3 regions of the Uliginosibacterium sediminicola genome follow, and region 3 is predicted to be linked to each of the others. Evidence: predicted binding sites of a transcription regulator. Region 3 holds the regulator's gene; each other region holds the start of a gene.
What was found. Region 3 encodes sigma-54, which starts transcription at its own class of promoters, with help from an activator protein. Its sites were predicted from a motif close to TGGCACGCTTNCTGCTNA; they were not measured.

Region 1 (5,582 bases), on a different contig from region 3:
GCAGCGCGGTCTCGTAGCGGTCCGACACCTGCTCCAGCTCGGCCAGCATGGCCGCCTGATTGATCGCACTCATCACTTCGGGCTCCCCGATTTGAAGGTATTGCCGCCAGCTTCCAGCGCGGCGGCGGCGGCCAGCGCCAGATCTTCGCGCCCGGGGGCGGCGATCAGCTGCACACCGATCGGCAAGCCACCCGCCGTGGGCAGTGGCACGGCCACCACCGGCAAGCCGATGAAGGAGATCGGCTGGGTCATCAGGCCAATCGAGGGCCGCGTCGGTACGCGTCCGCCAGGCAGATCGATCCAGGCCTGGCCGATCTCGGTCGCCACGCAGGGCGTAGCCGGTGCGACCAGCACATCGAAGCGCTCGAAGACCGCATTGAGCTGGCGTGCAAAGGCCAGGCGGAAGCGCTGCGCCTGCACGTACCAGCTTGCGGGCAGCAAGCTGCCGGCGAGCATGCGGTCACGATTGAGCGGCTCCATGTCGTCGTAATGCGCCTGCAATTCGGGGCGATAGAGCTGGCCCGATTCGCTGGCGGTAATGACAAAGCCGGCCGCGCGCGCTGCCGGCACATTCGGCAGATCAAGCTCATCCTGAGCACCCAAAGCCATCGCCACCGCGCGGCTGGCACTGCGCGCATCCGGCCCCGACCATTGATCGAAATAACCGGTCAAGCGCGCAACACGCAGCCCCGCGATGCCCTCGCTTTGAGCGCGCAACACAGCGGCCTCGGTCTGCGCGCCGGCTTCACGCGTGCACGCATGGTCGCGCGAGTCCAGCCCGACGAGGGCATCGAAGATCCGCGCCAGATCGCGGCTGCCACGCGCAAAGGGGCCAAGGTGATCGATGTTGTGCACGAAGGGCCGGCTGCCGCCACGCGACAGCGCGCCGAAAGTCGGCTTGAGGCCGAACACCCCGCAGAACGAGGACGGCACACGGATCGAACCATTGGTGTCGGAACCCAGCGCGAAAGCGCACATCTGCGCCGCAACCGCCGCACCGCAGCCACCGGACGAGCCGCCCGCCACGCGCATCGGGTCGTGCGGATTGCGCGTCACGCCGTGAAAGCTATTCTCGGTGGTGAAGCCGTAGGCATAGGCGTCCATGTTCAGCGCACCGATCAGGCAGGCGCCGGCCGCGGCGCTGCGACTGACCAGGGTGGCGTCTTCACTCGGCGCCGCACCGGCGCGGCCACGGTGGCCGCCGGCAAGGGTCGGCAAGCCGGCAACGTCGAACAGGTTCTTCACCGCATACGGCACGCCGGCCAGCGGCGGCAACGCCTCACCGCGCACCCGGCGCTGGTCGATGACATCGGCTTCGAGCAAGGCGCGCTGCTCGGTGATGTCGGTATAGGCATTGATGCTGGCATCGCGGTTACGCAGATTGTCCAGCGCAGCGGTGACCAGCTCGCGCGCCGAGATGTCGCCATGGGCAACGCAATCGGCCATCTGCCAGGCATGCAGGGCGCCCGCGTCAAGGCGGCTCATGGCTTGAATACCGGTGCAGGCTCGATCTCCGGCGGCAGTTGCTGCGCCAGCAGGGGCGCGGCAATGCCTTCGATCAATTCCAGCTGCGCCACCACGCGTTCGAGCTGCGCCTCATCCAGGGCATAGCCCTGCACACCGGCCATCACCAGCGCGTAGCTGCGCCAATCGGTCGTTCCAGTCATCGTTGCGAACTCCTTTTCTGAAGACTTGCCTGCATCCTGAGCCTCGATCTTGCATACATGCTGGTCGACATGCAAATTCCGCTCCCGCAGAGGCTCAGAGCGAAGCGTTCACCACATTAGGAAAAAAGCGGCCGGACCAGGCGCCGCCGCCCCAGCGAACCGGCACCACAAAGGCGCAACCCGCCCGCTGGCGCCCCATTGCAAGGCCTCGCACCGCGCGCGAGATCGCCAGCTGCAGACAAAGTTCATATTTTTCAGCGATTTGCAAAACCCGTAGGAAGACTGTGCGGATGGCATACGACTTGCTGGATACCTACTTGTATACAAGAAGGATTGCCCATCATGCCCAATCCCCTTAGCGCTTCCCCAGCCCCCAGCTCACTGAGCATCAGTGCCTTGCGGCAAGCCTATGCACAAGGCTATTCGCCGCTGGATCTGGTCGACATGCTGTATGCACGCCTGCCCGGCGCCGATCCGGCGGCCTGGCTGCACCTGCAGCCCAAAGAGCAGGCACGGGCACGTGCCGCCGAGCTGGCTGCGCAAGATCCGGCTGCGCTGCCACTCTACGGCATTCCCTTCGCGGTCAAAGACAATATCGACGTGGCCGGCCTGCCCACCACGGCGGCCTGCCCGGCTTTTGCCTACACGCCGGAGCGTTCGGCCACCGTCGTGCAGCGCCTCATCGATGCCGGCGCGATCCTGATCGGCAAGACCAATCTGGACCAGTTCGCCACCGGCCTGGTTGGCACGCGCTCGCCCTATGGTGCGCCGCGCAGCGTATTCAATGCCGATTACATCTCGGGCGGTTCCAGCTCGGGCTCGGGCGTGGTGGTGGCGGCCGGCTTGGTGAGCTTTGCGCTGGGTACCGACACCGCCGGCTCTGGCCGCGTTCCGGCCGCCTTCAACAATATCGTCGGCGCCAAGCCGACGCGCGGCTACCTGCCCTGCAGCGGCGTGGTTCCGGCCTGTCGCTCGCTCGACTGCGTCTCGGTGTTTGCGCTGAATGCAGCGGACACCTGGTCGGTGATGCAGATCGCGGGCGGCGACGATGGTCTCGACGTGCTCGCCGCCACGCCACGCCCGCGCGGTCTGCCGGCGCGCCCGCGCATCGGCGTGCCACGGCCGGCGCAGCGTGAATTCTTCGGCGACACCCTCGCCGCTGCCGAATACGACAAAGCCCTGCAGAGACTGGCCACCCTGGGCGAGCTGGTCGAATTCGACTTCGCCCCGCTCGCCGCAACCGCCGCCCTGCTCTACGAAGGCCCCTGGCTGGCCGAACGCATGGAAGCCTGCGCCGAGTTGTTCGCCCGCCATCCGGAGGCGCTCGATCCGGCCGTGCGCAGCATCATCAGCAAGGGCGTCGATTACAGCGCGGCCGCCGCGTTCAAAGGCCGCACGCGGCTAGCAGCGCTGCGCAAGCAGATCGCGCCGATGTGGCAGGAGATCGATCTGTTCGCCCTGCCGACAGCGCCGACGCACTACCGGCTCAGCGAGATCGAAGCGGACCCGCTGCGCCTCAACAGCCGCCTCGGCACCTATACCAATTTCGCCAATCTGCTCGATCTGGCCGCCATCGCCGTGCCCTCCAGCCTGCGCGCCGACGGCCTGCCCTTCGGCATCACCCTGTTCGCCCAGGCCTGGAGCGATGCCGCGCTGGCGACCCTGGCCGACCGACTGCAACGCCTCGCCGCCCTGCCCTGCGGCGCCACCGGGCAGGCACAGGACAACCCGCCGCTCGACGCGCAGTGGCCCACGCAGCCGGGCAATATCCGCATCGCCGTGGTCGGTGCCCACCTCTCGGGCATGCCGCTCAATCGCGAACTCGCCGAGCGCGCCGCAAGCTTCGTACGCGCCTGCCATACCGCGCCGCACTACCGCCTCTACGCCCTGCCCGGCACCGTGCCGCCGAAGCCGGGCCTGATCCGCGACACGCAGCAAGGCGCAGCCATCGCCCTGGAGGTCTGGGAGATGTCGGCAGCCGCGTTCGGCGACTTCGTCTCGCGCATTCCCGCGCCGCTGGGCATCGGCACGCTGACGCTGGATGACGGCGAGCAGGTCAAGGGCTTCCTCTGCGAGCACAGCGCCCTGGCCGGCGCGACGGACATCACCCATTACGGCGGCTGGCGCGCCTACATCGCCGGGCAAAGCCAGACCTGAATACCCACTTCACCGATCTGATCACGGAGGTTCACATGCAACTGTTCCGCTTCACCGCTGCCGCCTTGCTGGCCTTGCAGCTTGTCTCCGCCCAGGCGCAGGACGCGCGCAAGGATGCCCTGCTGGTGGTCAACGAAAACGGGCCGAACAGCCTCGACATCCACGGTGTGGGCGCCAACCGCGCTTCCTACGGCGTAGCCTGGATCGCCTATGACCGCCTGATGAGCTACGGCAAGAAGGTGGTCAACGGCGTGCCCTACTACGACTACGCCAAGCTCGAACCCGAGCTGGCCGAGAGCTGGCAGGTGGCCAAGGACGGCATGTCGGTCACCTTCAAGCTGCGCAAGGACGCCAGGTTCCACGACGGCTCACCGGTTACCGCGGAAGACGTGAAGTGGAGCTATGACCGCGCCCTGGGCATGGGCGGCTTCCCGCAATTCCAGATGAGTGCCGGCTCGCTGGAAAAGCCTGAGCAGTTCGAGGTGGTTGATGCCAGCACCTTCCGCGTCAAGTTCCTGCGCAAGGACAAGCTTTCGCTGCCGGACATGGCGGTGCCGGTCGCCTCGATCTACAACGCCAAGCTCGCCAAGGCCCACGCCACGGCAGACGATCCCTGGGCCGCAGCCTGGCTGAAGAACAACGAAGCCGGCGGCGGCGCCTACAAGGTCGCCAGCTGGAAGCCCGGCCAGGAAATCGTCTATGAACGCTTTGATGACTGGAAGAACGGCCCGCTGCCCAAGCTCAAGCGCGTGATCCAGCGCGAAGTCGCCAACCCCGGCACGCGCCGCGCGCTGATCGAAAAGGGCGACGCCGACATGAGCTTCGAAATGCCGCCCAAGGACTTCGCCCTGCTCTCGCAAACCAAGGGCGATCTGGTGGTCAAGAGCACGCCGGTTGAAAACGCCGAATGGTTCATCGGCATGAACTACAACAAGCCGCCGTTCAATAATCCCAAGGTGCGCCAGGCAGTGGCCTGGGCCGTGCCTTACGAGAAGATCTACACACGTGCCTTCTACGGCCGCGTGATCAAGCTGTGGGGCGCCAAGAGCATGAACGTCACCAGCGCCGACTGGCCGGCCGTACATGGCTACAGCACCGATATCGCCAAAGCCAAGGCGCTGATGGCCGAAGCCGGCTATCCGAACGGCTTCGACACCACGCTGTCATTCGATTTGGGTAACGGCACCATCTCCGAACCGATTGCCGTGCTGCTGCAGGAGTCGCTCAATGAAATCGGCATCCGCACCACCATCAACAAGGTGCCCGGCGCCAACTGGCGCGCGCAGATGCTCAAGAAGGAAATGCCACTGTTCATCAACCGCTTCGGCGGCTGGCTCAACTACCCGGAATACTTCTTCTACTGGAACTTCCACAGCTCCGACCCGGTGTTCAACGACAGCTCGTACAAGAATCCGGCGATGGACAAGCTGATCGACGCCGCGCGCTTCGAGACCGACAAGAAGAAGTACGAAGCCCAGGTAAAGAGCTTCATCGACCTCGCCCACAAAGACCTGCCGCGCGTGCCGCTCGGCCAGCCGGTGATGGACGTGGTGATGAACAAGAACATCAGCGGCTACACCTACTGGTTCCACATCCAGCCGGATTACCGGCAGATCGAGAAGAAGTAAGGACTGCTTTGGGGATGGTGAGTGGAGAGTAGTGAGTCGGGAGTCGTGAGGCCTAAAAAGCCATCACCCATCTCCCGACTCCCCGACTCCCGACCTCCCCGACTCCCCACTCCCCACTCCCCACTCCCGA
Region 2 (5,582 bases), on a different contig from region 3:
CAGCTCGCCGGGTAATTGCATGCCACGCGCACGGGCGTGTTCGAGCAAGGTGGTCTTTTTCTGCGCATCGCTGAGCGGGCGGATTTCAAAAGCCAGGCCTTGCGCCACGCGGCTGGCCACGTCGGCACGCAGGGTGAGGACGGTGGGCGGCACATCGCCGGTGATGATGAAGCTCTGCTGCATGGTGCGCGCATTGATCATCAGGCGGAACAGCTCGGCCAGCGCGGCTTCGTCATGGCGGGCCAGGTCATCGACCAGCAGCAGGCCGCGCGGCCCGGGCGATTCGATGCCCTGCGCCGGCTGTGCATAGACCACCGGGCGGGCGCTGGCGCTGGCCGCAGCGGCCTGCAAAAGATGGCTGCGGCCGCTGCCGCTCTCGCCCCACAGGTAGAGCAGGCTGCCATCGTCGCGGCTGCATTGCTCCTGCAGCGCAGCCAGCAGGGCCGCATTGTCGCCGGGGACGAAGTTGGCGAGGCTCGGTTGAAAATCGGGGCGGACGTCGAGAATGAGCTGTTTCAAGGGGCAAAAGTAGCAATGGCAGGCGGTTTGGACGGCGTCGGCCAGGCTCTGGCACAGCGCATGATGGCCGCAATCTTACCGCGCCTGCGGCGTGACCGCCGCGAACAGGTAAAATGCCGCCTTTCTGCATTGACCGGACATTCCATGTCGCAAGCTCCCACATCCCAGCCCCTCGACTACACCGCCGCCGGCGTTGACTACAGCAAGATCGACCCGCTCAAGATCCTGGCCCAGCAGGCGGCACGCAGTACCCAGGGCAATCTTGCCGCCCACGGCGTCAGCGAAATTGCCGCCTCGCGCGGGGAATCGGCCTACGTCATGGAGATTGGCAATCTGCTGATCGCCTCGATCACCGAATGCCTGGGCACCAAGGCCCTGGTGGCTGACGCGGTGCGCCCGATCAGCGGCAAGACGCATTACGACTCGATTGCGCAGGACACCATCGCCATGGCGGTCAATGACCTGATCACCGTCGGCGCCACGCCGCTGTCGGTGCACGCCTACTGGTCGGCCGGCGGCAGCGACTGGTTTGCCGACGAGCAGCGCATGCGCGACCTGGTCAGCGGCTGGCAAAAGGCCTGCGATGTCTGCAAGGTCAGCTGGGGCGGCGGCGAGACGCCGGCGCTGGCGGGCGTGGTCGAAGCCGGCCGCATCGATCTGGCGGCCTCCTCGGTCGGCATCATCCCCAGCCGCGAGCGCCTGACCCTCGGCGACAAGCTCGGCGATGGCGATGAAATCGTGCTGCTGGCCTCCAGCGGCATCCACGCCAATGGCGTGAGCCTGGCGCGTAAGCTGGTCGATCGTCTGCCGGAAGGTTATGCGAGCAAGCTCTCGGACGGCCGTCTGTACGGCGAAGCCCTGCTTGATCCGACCGTGCTCTACGTGCCGGTGACCGAAGCGCTGTTCGCTGCGGGCATCGTGCCGCATTACTCGGCCAACATCACTGGCCACGGCTGGCGCAAGATCATGCGTCACGCCGGCAATTTCACCTATCGCATCCATACGCTGCCGGATGTGCCGCCGGTGCTCGCCTTCATCCAGCAGCACGCCGGCATCGATGATCGTGAAGCTTATGGCAGCCTCAATATGGGCGCCGGCTTCGCCTTTTACGTGGCGGCCGGGCAGGGCGCCGAAGTTGTGCGCATCGCCCAGTCGCTGGGTGTGCAGGCCTGGCTGGCCGGGCGCGTTGAAGCAGGCGCCAAGCAGGTGGTCATCGAGCCGCTGGCCCTGAGCTATGCGGCGGATGAATTGCATCTGCGCGCTTGAGGCGCGCTTGTGGTGCGTCGGCCGGCGCGCATGCTGCCTCTTGGGTGGTAGCGGCGCGCAGGCATCCTCGTCACAGTACTGGAGCATGATGGGCGGCACCCGGCCTGAGCGGAGTATGCAGGCCGGATGCGCCTGGAAGGGCTGAATCCGGTTACGCAGCGCGCCCGCTGCGCATCTTTGAAGGTCTGAGCAGGAAGCTTATGTGCGTGTGTGTTTGCACCGGTATGGTGCTAGTCTAGAGCGCAGCTTTGGAGCAAGTGTTCGGCTCTGGTGCAAAATAGGCTTTTGGGCGGGGGCATGATGCGATGGCATGTGTTTCGCTTATGCTTCAGTACCTGTTTGAAGGATGCAATGAGGCTAATCCATGACCGTGGCGCAATTCTTCAACGAGATGACGGACAGCGCAGGAACGATCCGTCCTCACTACAACAAGTTTGCTGACTGGCTGCAAAGCACCCCGCCGCAAAGGCTGGCCGACAAGCGTGAAGCGGCCGATGCGCTGTTTCACCGGGTGGGTATCACCTTCGCCGTGTATGGCGAGGCCGAGGGTACCGAGCGCCTGATTCCCTTCGATGTCATTCCGCGCATCATCCCGGCGCAGGAATGGGTGGATATGGCGGCCGGTCTGCGCCAGCGGGTGCAGGCGCTGAATGCCTTCATCCACGACATCTACCACGATCAGGAAATCCTCAAGGCCGGGCGCATCCCGAGCGAGCAGGTGCTGAGCAATGGCCAGTACCGGCGCGAGATGCAGGGAGTCGATGTGCCGGGCAACATCTACGCGGCGATTGCCGGGATCGATGTGGTGCGTGCCGGGGCCGGCGAGTACTACGTGCTCGAAGACAATCTGCGCGTGCCTTCCGGCGTCTCCTACATGATCGAAGACCGCAAGATGATGATGCGGCTCTTCCCCGAACTGTTTGCCAAGTATCGTGTGGCGCCGGTCGAGCATTATCCCGACCTGCTGCTCGATACCCTGCGCGTGCTGGGCCAGAAGGGCGTCTCCGGCCCCACAGTGGCCGTGCTGACCCCAGGAGCCTTCAACAGCGCCTACTTCGAGCACGCCTTCCTGGCGCAGCAGATGGGCGTCGAACTGGTCGAAGGCCGTGACCTCTTTGTGCGTGAAGGCCGCGTCTTCATGCGTACCACACAAGGTCCGAAACAGGTCGATGTGATCTATCGTCGCATCGACGACGACTTCCTCGATCCGCTCGCCTTCCGTCCCGATTCCATGCTCGGCGTGCCGGGCCTGCTTGATGCCTATCGCGATGGCGGCGTGACCCTGGCGAATGCCATCGGCACCGGCGTGGCGGATGACAAATCGATCTATCCCTATGTGCCGGACATGATCGAGTTCTATCTGGGCGAAAAGCCCTTGCTCAACAATGTACCGACCTACATGTTGCGCAAGAAGGAAGACCTCGAATACACCCTGGCGCATCTGCCCGAGCTGGTGGTCAAGGAAGTGCACGGCGCGGGCGGCTACGGCATGCTGGTCGGGCCGGCGTCGACCAAGGAAGAGATCGAAGACTTCCGCAAGCGCATCCTTGCCGCGCCGGAAAAGTACATCGCCCAGCCGACCTTGTCGCTGTCCGCATGCCCGACTTTTGTCGAAAAAGGCATCGCACCGCGTCACATCGACCTGCGTCCCTTTGTCTTGTCGGGCAAGGAAGTGCGCTTCGTGCCGGGCGGGCTGACGCGTGTCGCGCTCAAGGAAGGTTCTCTGGTGGTGAACTCTTCGCAGGGCGGTGGTACGAAAGATACCTGGGTACTCGAGAGCTGAGCGGCGCGCGGGCCTGGCCCGCGCCTTGTGCAGCACGAGCGGGCTTGCCCATCTTGGAATACATCGCGATCCCCGCTGGTGGGGATGGCGTCAAACAGAGGCTCATCAATGTTAAGCCGTACCGCAGACCACCTCTTCTGGATGGCTCGCTATATCGAGCGAGCCGAGAATGTCGCGCGCATGCTCGACGTCAATTACCGCATGAGCCTGCTGCCGCAGAGCGATGCGGCGGTCGAACGCCAGTGGCGCGCCGCGCTCGACACCATGGGCCTGCTCGATCTGTACAAGGAAACCGGCGGCGCCTATGCACCGACCGATGTGATCCGCTTCATGGTGCTTGATCGCAACAATCCCTCCAGCATCTTCTCCTGCCTGCGCTCGGCGCGTGAAAACGCCCACGCGGTGCGCGGCACCCTGACCTCGGAACTGTGGGAGACCACCAATTCCACCTGGATTGCCATGCGCAGCTTCAGCCAGGCCGGGCTGGAAGGGGATGGCGCCAGCGAATTCTTCGAATGGGTCAAGTTCCGCTCCCACCTCTCGCGTGGTGTCTCGGTCGGCACCATGCTGCGTGACGAGTCGCTGCACTTCATGCGCCTGGGCACCTTCCTGGAGCGCGCTGACAGCACGGCACGCCTGCTCGATGTCAAATTCAACGAGCTGAGCAATTCCGGCCGCGCCGACGAAGCCGCCGAATATTACGAGTGGAGCGCGCTGCTGCGCTCGGTGTCGGCGTTCGAGATCTTCCGCAAGGTCTATCGCGATTCGATCACGCCCAGCCGCGTCGCCGAGCTGCTGATCCTGCATCGTGACATGCCGCGTTCGCTGGCCAGCTGTATGGAAGAAGTGCACGAACTCCTGCAGAAGGTGGCCAACCAGCGCTCGGCCGAGACCGAGCGCCGCGCCGGCGAGATCGCCGCTTCCCTGCGCTTCGGGCGGATCGAGGACATCTTCGAAGACGGCCTGCACGACTGGCTGACGACTTTCATCGAGCGTGTCGCCGATCTGGGCGGGCGCATCTCCAACGACTTCCTCGTTCCGGTCAATTGATCTGTCCGGCGCGGACGGCCTGCCCCTGGCAGGCCGTCCGCGCCCATGCCGGGCGAGCGGGCGCGGCGCGTGTCTAGCTTGTGCAGTTGCGGTCTGGCACCTAAACTCCGGTTTGCATTAACAATTTCACGGATTTCCGCATGACGTATTGTGTAGGCATGCTGCTCGACGCAGGCATGGTTTTTCTCGCTGATTCGCGCACCAACGCGGGGGTTGATCACATCAGCACCTTCCGCAAGACCTTCATTTTCGAGCGCAGCGGCGAGCGCGTGCTGGTCCTGATGACCTCGGGCAACCTGGCGGTGACTCAGGCCATGGTGTCGATGCTGCGTTCCAAGCTCAATGCGGGCGAGGATGTGGAAAGCCTCTACAACGTGCCGGACATGTTCGCCGCCGCGCGCCATGTCGGCGAAACCCTGCGCGAGGTGCACCAGCGCGATGCCGAGGGCCTGGCCGCGTTCAGCATCGAATTCAATGCTTCGATCATTCTCGGTGGCCAGATCAAGGGCGAGGCGCCGCGTCTGTTCACCGTCTATGCCGCGGGCAACTTCATCGAAGCGACGCCAGAGACGACTTACTTCCAGATCGGTGAGTCGAAGTACGGCAAGCCGATCATCGACCGCACCATCACCCGCGCCACGCCGATGGACGATGCGGTCAAGTGTGCGCTGATCTCGATGGATTCGACGATCAAGTCCAATCTCTCGGTGGGCTTGCCGCTGGATCTGGTCTGTGTGCGCAGCGACGCTTTCCGCGTCGCCCTGCATCAGAGCATCGACGCCGCCAATCCCTATTTTTCCGCTTTGCGTACGCGCTGGGGCGAGTCCCTGCGCCATGCCTTCGACGAGCTGCCGCGTCCGGACTGGCTCGCGGATCTCTGACTTTTCCCCGCTTAAGTCGGCCTGCTAGGGCGTGTTCACATTCAACGCAATCCGCCGGGTGAATGTGACACGCCCTACTGCTC
Region 3 (5,582 bases):
TGCTGCGCTATCACGGTGCCAGCCTGCTGGTCTCCGAATTCAAGACCAGCCTGATGGCGGGCCGTGAAGAGAGCAATGATCTGGTCATTTCGGATCGCCGCGCCTCACGCCAGCATGCCCGCATCGAATGGCGCGACGGCCGCTTCCTCTTGGTCGACCACAGCACCAATGGCACCTATCTGCTGGACGATCATGGCGTCGAGATCCTGTTGCGCCATGGCGAGTGCGAACTGCCGCCGCACGGCCGCATCGGCTGCGGCTACTCGCCTCTGGAAGCAGGCTGTGAGCCGATGGTGTTCGACATTGGCGAACGCCAGCAATCTGCCGCCTGAAATCGCCCGCACGACATGAAAAAGCCCGTCACCTGAACGGGCTTTTTCATGTCTAGCCGCGCTCGAATGGGTCCTGCTGTTCGAGCGCCCGCTGCTGGCGATCGACAAACTCCTGCGTCGAATCGATGCCACGCAGCTGCAGGATGGTGTTGCGCACCGCGGCCTCCAGCAGGACCGCCAGATTGCGGCCGGCGGCCACCGGCAGCACGATGCGCTTGACGCCCACGCCCAGCACATCCTGCTCTTCGTCCTCCAGCGAGAGGCGCAAAGGCTCGTCCTGCCCCATACGGCGCTGCAGGTGCACCATGAGGCGCAGACGCATCTTGCGCCGGCAAGCCGTCTCGCCAAAGATCGTGCGGATGTTGAGAATGCCCAGGCCGCGCACTTCAAGGAAGTCCTTGAGCATTTCCGGGCAACGCCCTTCGAGCACACCCGAGGCAATGCGCGAAATCTCGACGACGTCATCGGCCACCAGGCCGTGGCCACGCGAGATCAGCTCCAGCGCCAGCTCCGACTTGCCAGCGCCCGAGTCACCGGTGATCAGCACGCCCAGCCCCAGCACATCCATGAACACGCCGTGCAGGGACACGCGCTCGGCCAGGCGCCGCGCCAAGAAAGAGCGCAGTACTTCGATGACGCGCGCAGACTCCAGCGGCGAGGCCAGCACCGGCACGCCGATGTCCTCGCAGTTGCGGCGGATGATATCCGGCACCTCGCAATCGTCGGCGACGATGATGGCCGGCGGCGGCGCGGCGAGGATCGCCAGCAGATGATGTTCAAGCCTGTCCCGCGCCTGCTTGCGTGCCCAGGCGAACTCGGTTTCACCGATCACCTGCAGGCGTGTGGGATGGATCAGATTAAGGTGCCCGACCAGATCGGCCGCCCACACGCGATCGTCGTGGACGGTGATGTAGGAATCCAGGCGCCCGGCGACGTGGCGCAGGCGCAGAGCTTCCCGATTGGCCTCAAACAGCTGGGCGACGCTGGTTCGCCGCATGCGGATCCCATTGCACAAAGAGTTGGTGGAGTGCGGCTGCATCGGGCGCGCTTGCCAGCGCTTCGCGGAAATCGCGGTCGCTGAACATGGTGGCCAGTTCGGAGAGCAGCTGCAAATGACTTTCGTTGGCCTGCTCGGGCACCAGCATGACGAAGATCAGGCCGACCGGCTTGCCGTCGGGCGCGTCAAAGGGAATCGGCTGGGCCATGCGCACGAAGGCGCCCAGAGGCTCCTTGAGTCCCTTGATGCGGCCATGAGGAATCGCAACACCCTGGCCGAGGCCAGTGGAACAGAGCTTTTCGCGCTGCAAGAGCGCATCACCAACGCGCTTGGCGGCGATGCCGGCGCGCGTTTCAAACATCCGGGCAGCGGCTGTGAACACAGCGGCTTTGTCAGACACCGGACTGTCGAGCACAACACTGTCCGGGATCAGGATCTTGGAAATCAGATTCATGGGGCGAGGTCGGCCACGTGCGCTGCGCAAAAATACGAAGTGTGATCAAACCCGATACGCCATGCCTTGGGAGCGATTGTTAAGCCCGCATGACGCCGCTTTGACGCGCAGATTATATGCCTGGGATTTTCGGCTGGTCGAGAATATCTTTCCCGCTGCGCGGAAAAGTTTGCAGCCCCTCCGCGCGCGGCGGAGGGGCGCGGGAATCAGCTCTCTACAGCGGGCTGATGGTACTTGACGGCCTCACGGCCATGATCGGAGGTCTTTTCCTTGTGCTTGACGACTTGCCGGTCAAGCTTGTCGGTCACACTGTCGATGGCGGCGTAGAGGTCTTCGTCAACGCTTTCAACGAAGATCGTGCGGCCACGTACATGCACCGTCACTTCCGCTTTCTGCCTGAGCTTGTCCACAGAGAGGATCACGTGGGTGGCCGTGACATGCTCAAAGTGGCGAATCACCTTGTCCAGCTTGGCTGTGACGTAATCGCGAATGGACTCGGTCAATTCGAGATGATGGCCGGTGATATTGAGATTCATGAAGTGCTCCTTCAGATCGACTTGCGCTGACTGACCGGCGGGATATTGAGCGACTCACGGTATTTCGCAATCGTTCTGCGAGCCACCACAATGCCCTGCTGGCCCAACATTTCAGCAATCTTGGCGTCAGACAGCGGTTTTTTGCTGTCCTCACCTGCCACCATCTGACGAATCAGCGCGCGAATCGCCGTGGCGGAGCAGGCACCACCCGTGTCGGTAGACACATGACTGCCGAAAAAATACTTCAATTCAAAAATCCCGCGCGTTGACGCCAGGTACTTCTGCGTCGTCACGCGTGACACCGTCGATTCATGCAGTTCCAGCTCTTCGGCAATCTCGCGCAAGGTCAAGGGGCGCATGGCGACCTCGCCGTGATCGAAGAATTGCCTTTGTCTCTCCACGATAGCTTGTGACACGCGCAATATCGTGTCAAATCGTTGCTGAACGTTTTTGATCATCCATTTCGCTTCTTGCAGCTGCGTCGACAGCGATCCGTTGATGCCGCGGTTCTGTTGAAGAATATCGGCATAGACCCGATGAATCCTGAGCCTCGGCATCGCTTCGGGGTTCAGATTAGCGGTCCAGGCGCCACGGAATTTGCGCACGATCACATCCGGCACGATATAGCGCGCGTCCAGCGGCGCGAAGGCCGCGCCCGGATGCGGGTTGAGGCTACAGATGAGTTCGTGCGCGGCACGCAGCTGGTCGTCGTCACAGGACAGGCGGCGGCGGATCTTGACGAAATCGCGCGCACCCAGCAGTTCAAGACATTGTTCAACGATGTCGATGGCCAACTCGCGGGTCGGCGTCTTTTCGCGCGCCTTGAGCTGCAGCGCCAGGCACTCCTGCAAGCTGCGCGCGCCGATGCCGACCGGGTCGAAGTGCTGGACGTGGCGCAAGGCGGTGACCAGTTCTTCGAGCTCGACTTCCCACTCTTCGGGAATCAGCGGCAGCAGCTCTTCCAGCCCTTGCAGAAGCATGCCGTCTTCTTCGAGCGCCTCGATGATCAGGCGGACCAGGGCGCGGTCGCGATCCGGCAGGGGCATCAGCGCAAGCTGGCCTTCCAGATGGTCGCGCAGCGAGGTGGTCGCAGCCTGGAATTCCTGGAAGTCGGAGTCGTCGTCACCATCGTTGTTGCGCGTACCACTCGCTTCCGAACGCCACTCGGCGGCTTCGCCGATGTCGTCATCCGAGACCGAATCATAGGCTTCGGTGATGGTGTCGGGCATTTCGACCGTGGTCGCCGGCTCGAAATCCTGATCGCCATTGGCCAGATGCTCGCTGGTCTCGAAGGCCGCCGCAACGGCTTCGGCGGTCGGCATTTCGAGCACCGCCGGCGCGTCCCCGCCTTCCTCATCCGCACCTTCGCGTTCAAGCAAGGGGTTTTCGAGCAGCATGCGCTCGATCTCGACATTGAGTTCCAGCGTGGAGAGCTGCAACAGCTTGATCGATTGCTGAAGCTGCGGCGTCAGCGCGAGTTGCTGGGAAAGGCGGAGCTGGAGTGAGGGCTTCATCGGGTGCGTATCAACAACTACAGTCGGAAATGTTCGCCGAGATAAATCTGGCGCACCTGGTTATTTTGCACAATTTCCTGCGGCCGGCCACCGGCCAGCACCTCGCCGGCATTGATGATCCAGGCGTGGTCACAGATCCCCAATGTCTCACGCACATTGTGGTCGGTAATCAGCACACCGATGCCACGCGCCTTGAGAAAACCGATGATCTTCTGGATGTCGATCACGGCAATCGGGTCCACGCCGGCAAAGGGTTCGTCGAGGAGAATCAGTTTGGGTTGCGAGGCCAGCGCACGGGCGATCTCCACCCGCCGCCGCTCGCCGCCGGACAATGCGATGGAGTCGGCGTTCTTCAGATGGCCGATGTTCAGCTCGTGCAGCAGGGAATCGAGGCGCGCCTCCTGCTCCTTGCGCGAGAGCTTTTGCAGCTCCAGCACGGCGAGGATGTTCTCGGCCACGGTGAGCTTGCGGAAAACCGAGTTTTCCTGCGGCAAATAAGACAAACCCATCTGTGCACGGCGGTGCATGGGCAGATGGGTGATTTCGGTGGCGTCCAGATAGATATGGCCGCCGTCGGCCTTGACCAGGCCGACGATGGTGTAGAAGCAAGTCGTCTTGCCCGCACCATTGGGACCCAGCAAGCCTACCACCTCGCCGCTGCCGACCTGGAAGGACACGTCCTTCACCACGGTACGCGATTTGTACCGTTTGCGTACGCTCTCAACCCTCAGCAGACTCATCAACAGGATCTCTCAACAACGTGCGGACAATGTCCGCGGAAAAACCACGCGATTGCAGGAAGCGGGCTTGTCTGGCCCACTCCTTTGCATCGCCGGGCACCTGCCCGAACTTTTTCTGCCAGACGCCACGCGCACGGCTGAGCTCATCGTGCTCGAGCACTTCATCGAGCGCGGCGCGCACCTGCTCGCCGGCAACGCCACGCTCCTCAAGCTCGCGGCGGATGCGTGCAGCGCCCAGACGCGCCGCCTTGCTCCGTACATAGCTTTCGGCAAAGCGCTGATCCGACTGAAGCCCGGTCTCGGACATGCGTTCAAGCACGGCGTCGACATCGTCGCCCTCACTGGCTCGGGCCTCCAGCTTGCGTCTGAGTTCCAGGCGCGAATGCTCGCGCGTGGCCAGCAGACGCAAGGCTGTCGATTTGAGCGATTGGGCGGCGGGCTTCTTCACTGCGCAAAACTTTTACTCGCCCTTGACCTGCATGGCGGCCACACCAACGGCTTCGCGGATCTTGTTCTCGATCTCGCGGGCCACCTCGGGGTGTTCGCGCAGGAATTCGCGGGCGTTGTCCTTGCCCTGGCCGATCTTCTCGCCGTTGTAGGCGTACCAGGCGCCGGACTTGTCGACGAATTTGTGCTCGACGCCCATGTCGACGATTTCGCCTTCGCGCGAGATGCCTTCGCCGTAGAGGATGTCGAAATGCGCTTCCTTGAACGGCGGCGAAACCTTGTTCTTGACCACCTTGACCTTGGTTTCCGAACCGACGACTTCGTCGCCCTTCTTGATCGTGCCGGTACGGCGGATATCCAGACGCACCGAGGCGTAGAACTTCAGCGCATTACCGCCGGTGGTGGTTTCCGGGCTGCCAAACATCACGCCGATCTTCATGCGGATCTGGTTGATGAAGATGACCAGAGTGTTGGTGCGCTTGATGTTGGCGGTCAGCTTGCGCAGCGCTTGCGACATCAGGCGCGCTTGCAAACCGGGCAGCTGGTCGCCCATCTCGCCCTC

Region 1: the regulator sigma-54 is predicted to act here: its motif matches at 1,959-1,976, upstream of atzF (allophanate hydrolase).
Region 2: the regulator sigma-54 is predicted to act here: its motif matches at 2,092-2,109, upstream of ABDB84_RS04390 (circularly permuted type 2 ATP-grasp protein).

Annotation. Positions count from the first base shown of each region.
Region 1 covers NZ_JBDIVE010000002.1:625,516-631,097, forward strand. The annotation lists gene ABDB84_RS06760 (AtzH-like domain-containing protein) at 1-73, opposite strand, end outside; gene ABDB84_RS06765 (AtzE family amidohydrolase) at 73-1,485, opposite strand; gene ABDB84_RS06770 (DUF4089 domain-containing protein) at 1,482-1,667, opposite strand; gene atzF (allophanate hydrolase) at 2,010-3,824, shown strand; gene ABDB84_RS06780 (ABC transporter substrate-binding protein) at 3,860-5,452, shown strand.
Region 2 covers NZ_JBDIVE010000002.1:127,086-132,667, reverse strand. The annotation lists gene ABDB84_RS04400 (HdaA/DnaA family protein) at 1-519, opposite strand, end outside; gene ABDB84_RS04395 (AIR synthase related protein) at 664-1,785, shown strand; gene ABDB84_RS04390 (circularly permuted type 2 ATP-grasp protein) at 2,150-3,568, shown strand; gene ABDB84_RS04385 (alpha-E domain-containing protein) at 3,677-4,618, shown strand; gene ABDB84_RS04380 (proteasome-type protease) at 4,759-5,499, shown strand; gene ABDB84_RS04375 (FIST signal transduction protein) at 5,574-5,582, opposite strand, start outside.
Region 3 covers NZ_JBDIVE010000001.1:431,968-437,549, forward strand. The annotation lists gene ABDB84_RS02040 (FHA domain-containing protein) at 1-332, shown strand, start outside; gene hprK (HPr(Ser) kinase/phosphatase) at 385-1,329, opposite strand; gene ABDB84_RS02050 (PTS sugar transporter subunit IIA) at 1,298-1,783, opposite strand; gene hpf (ribosome hibernation-promoting factor, HPF/YfiA family) at 1,990-2,319, opposite strand; gene ABDB84_RS02060 (RNA polymerase factor sigma-54) at 2,331-3,833, opposite strand; gene lptB (LPS export ABC transporter ATP-binding protein) at 3,851-4,573, opposite strand; gene recX (recombination regulator RecX) at 4,554-5,021, opposite strand; gene recA (recombinase RecA) at 5,034-5,582, opposite strand, start outside.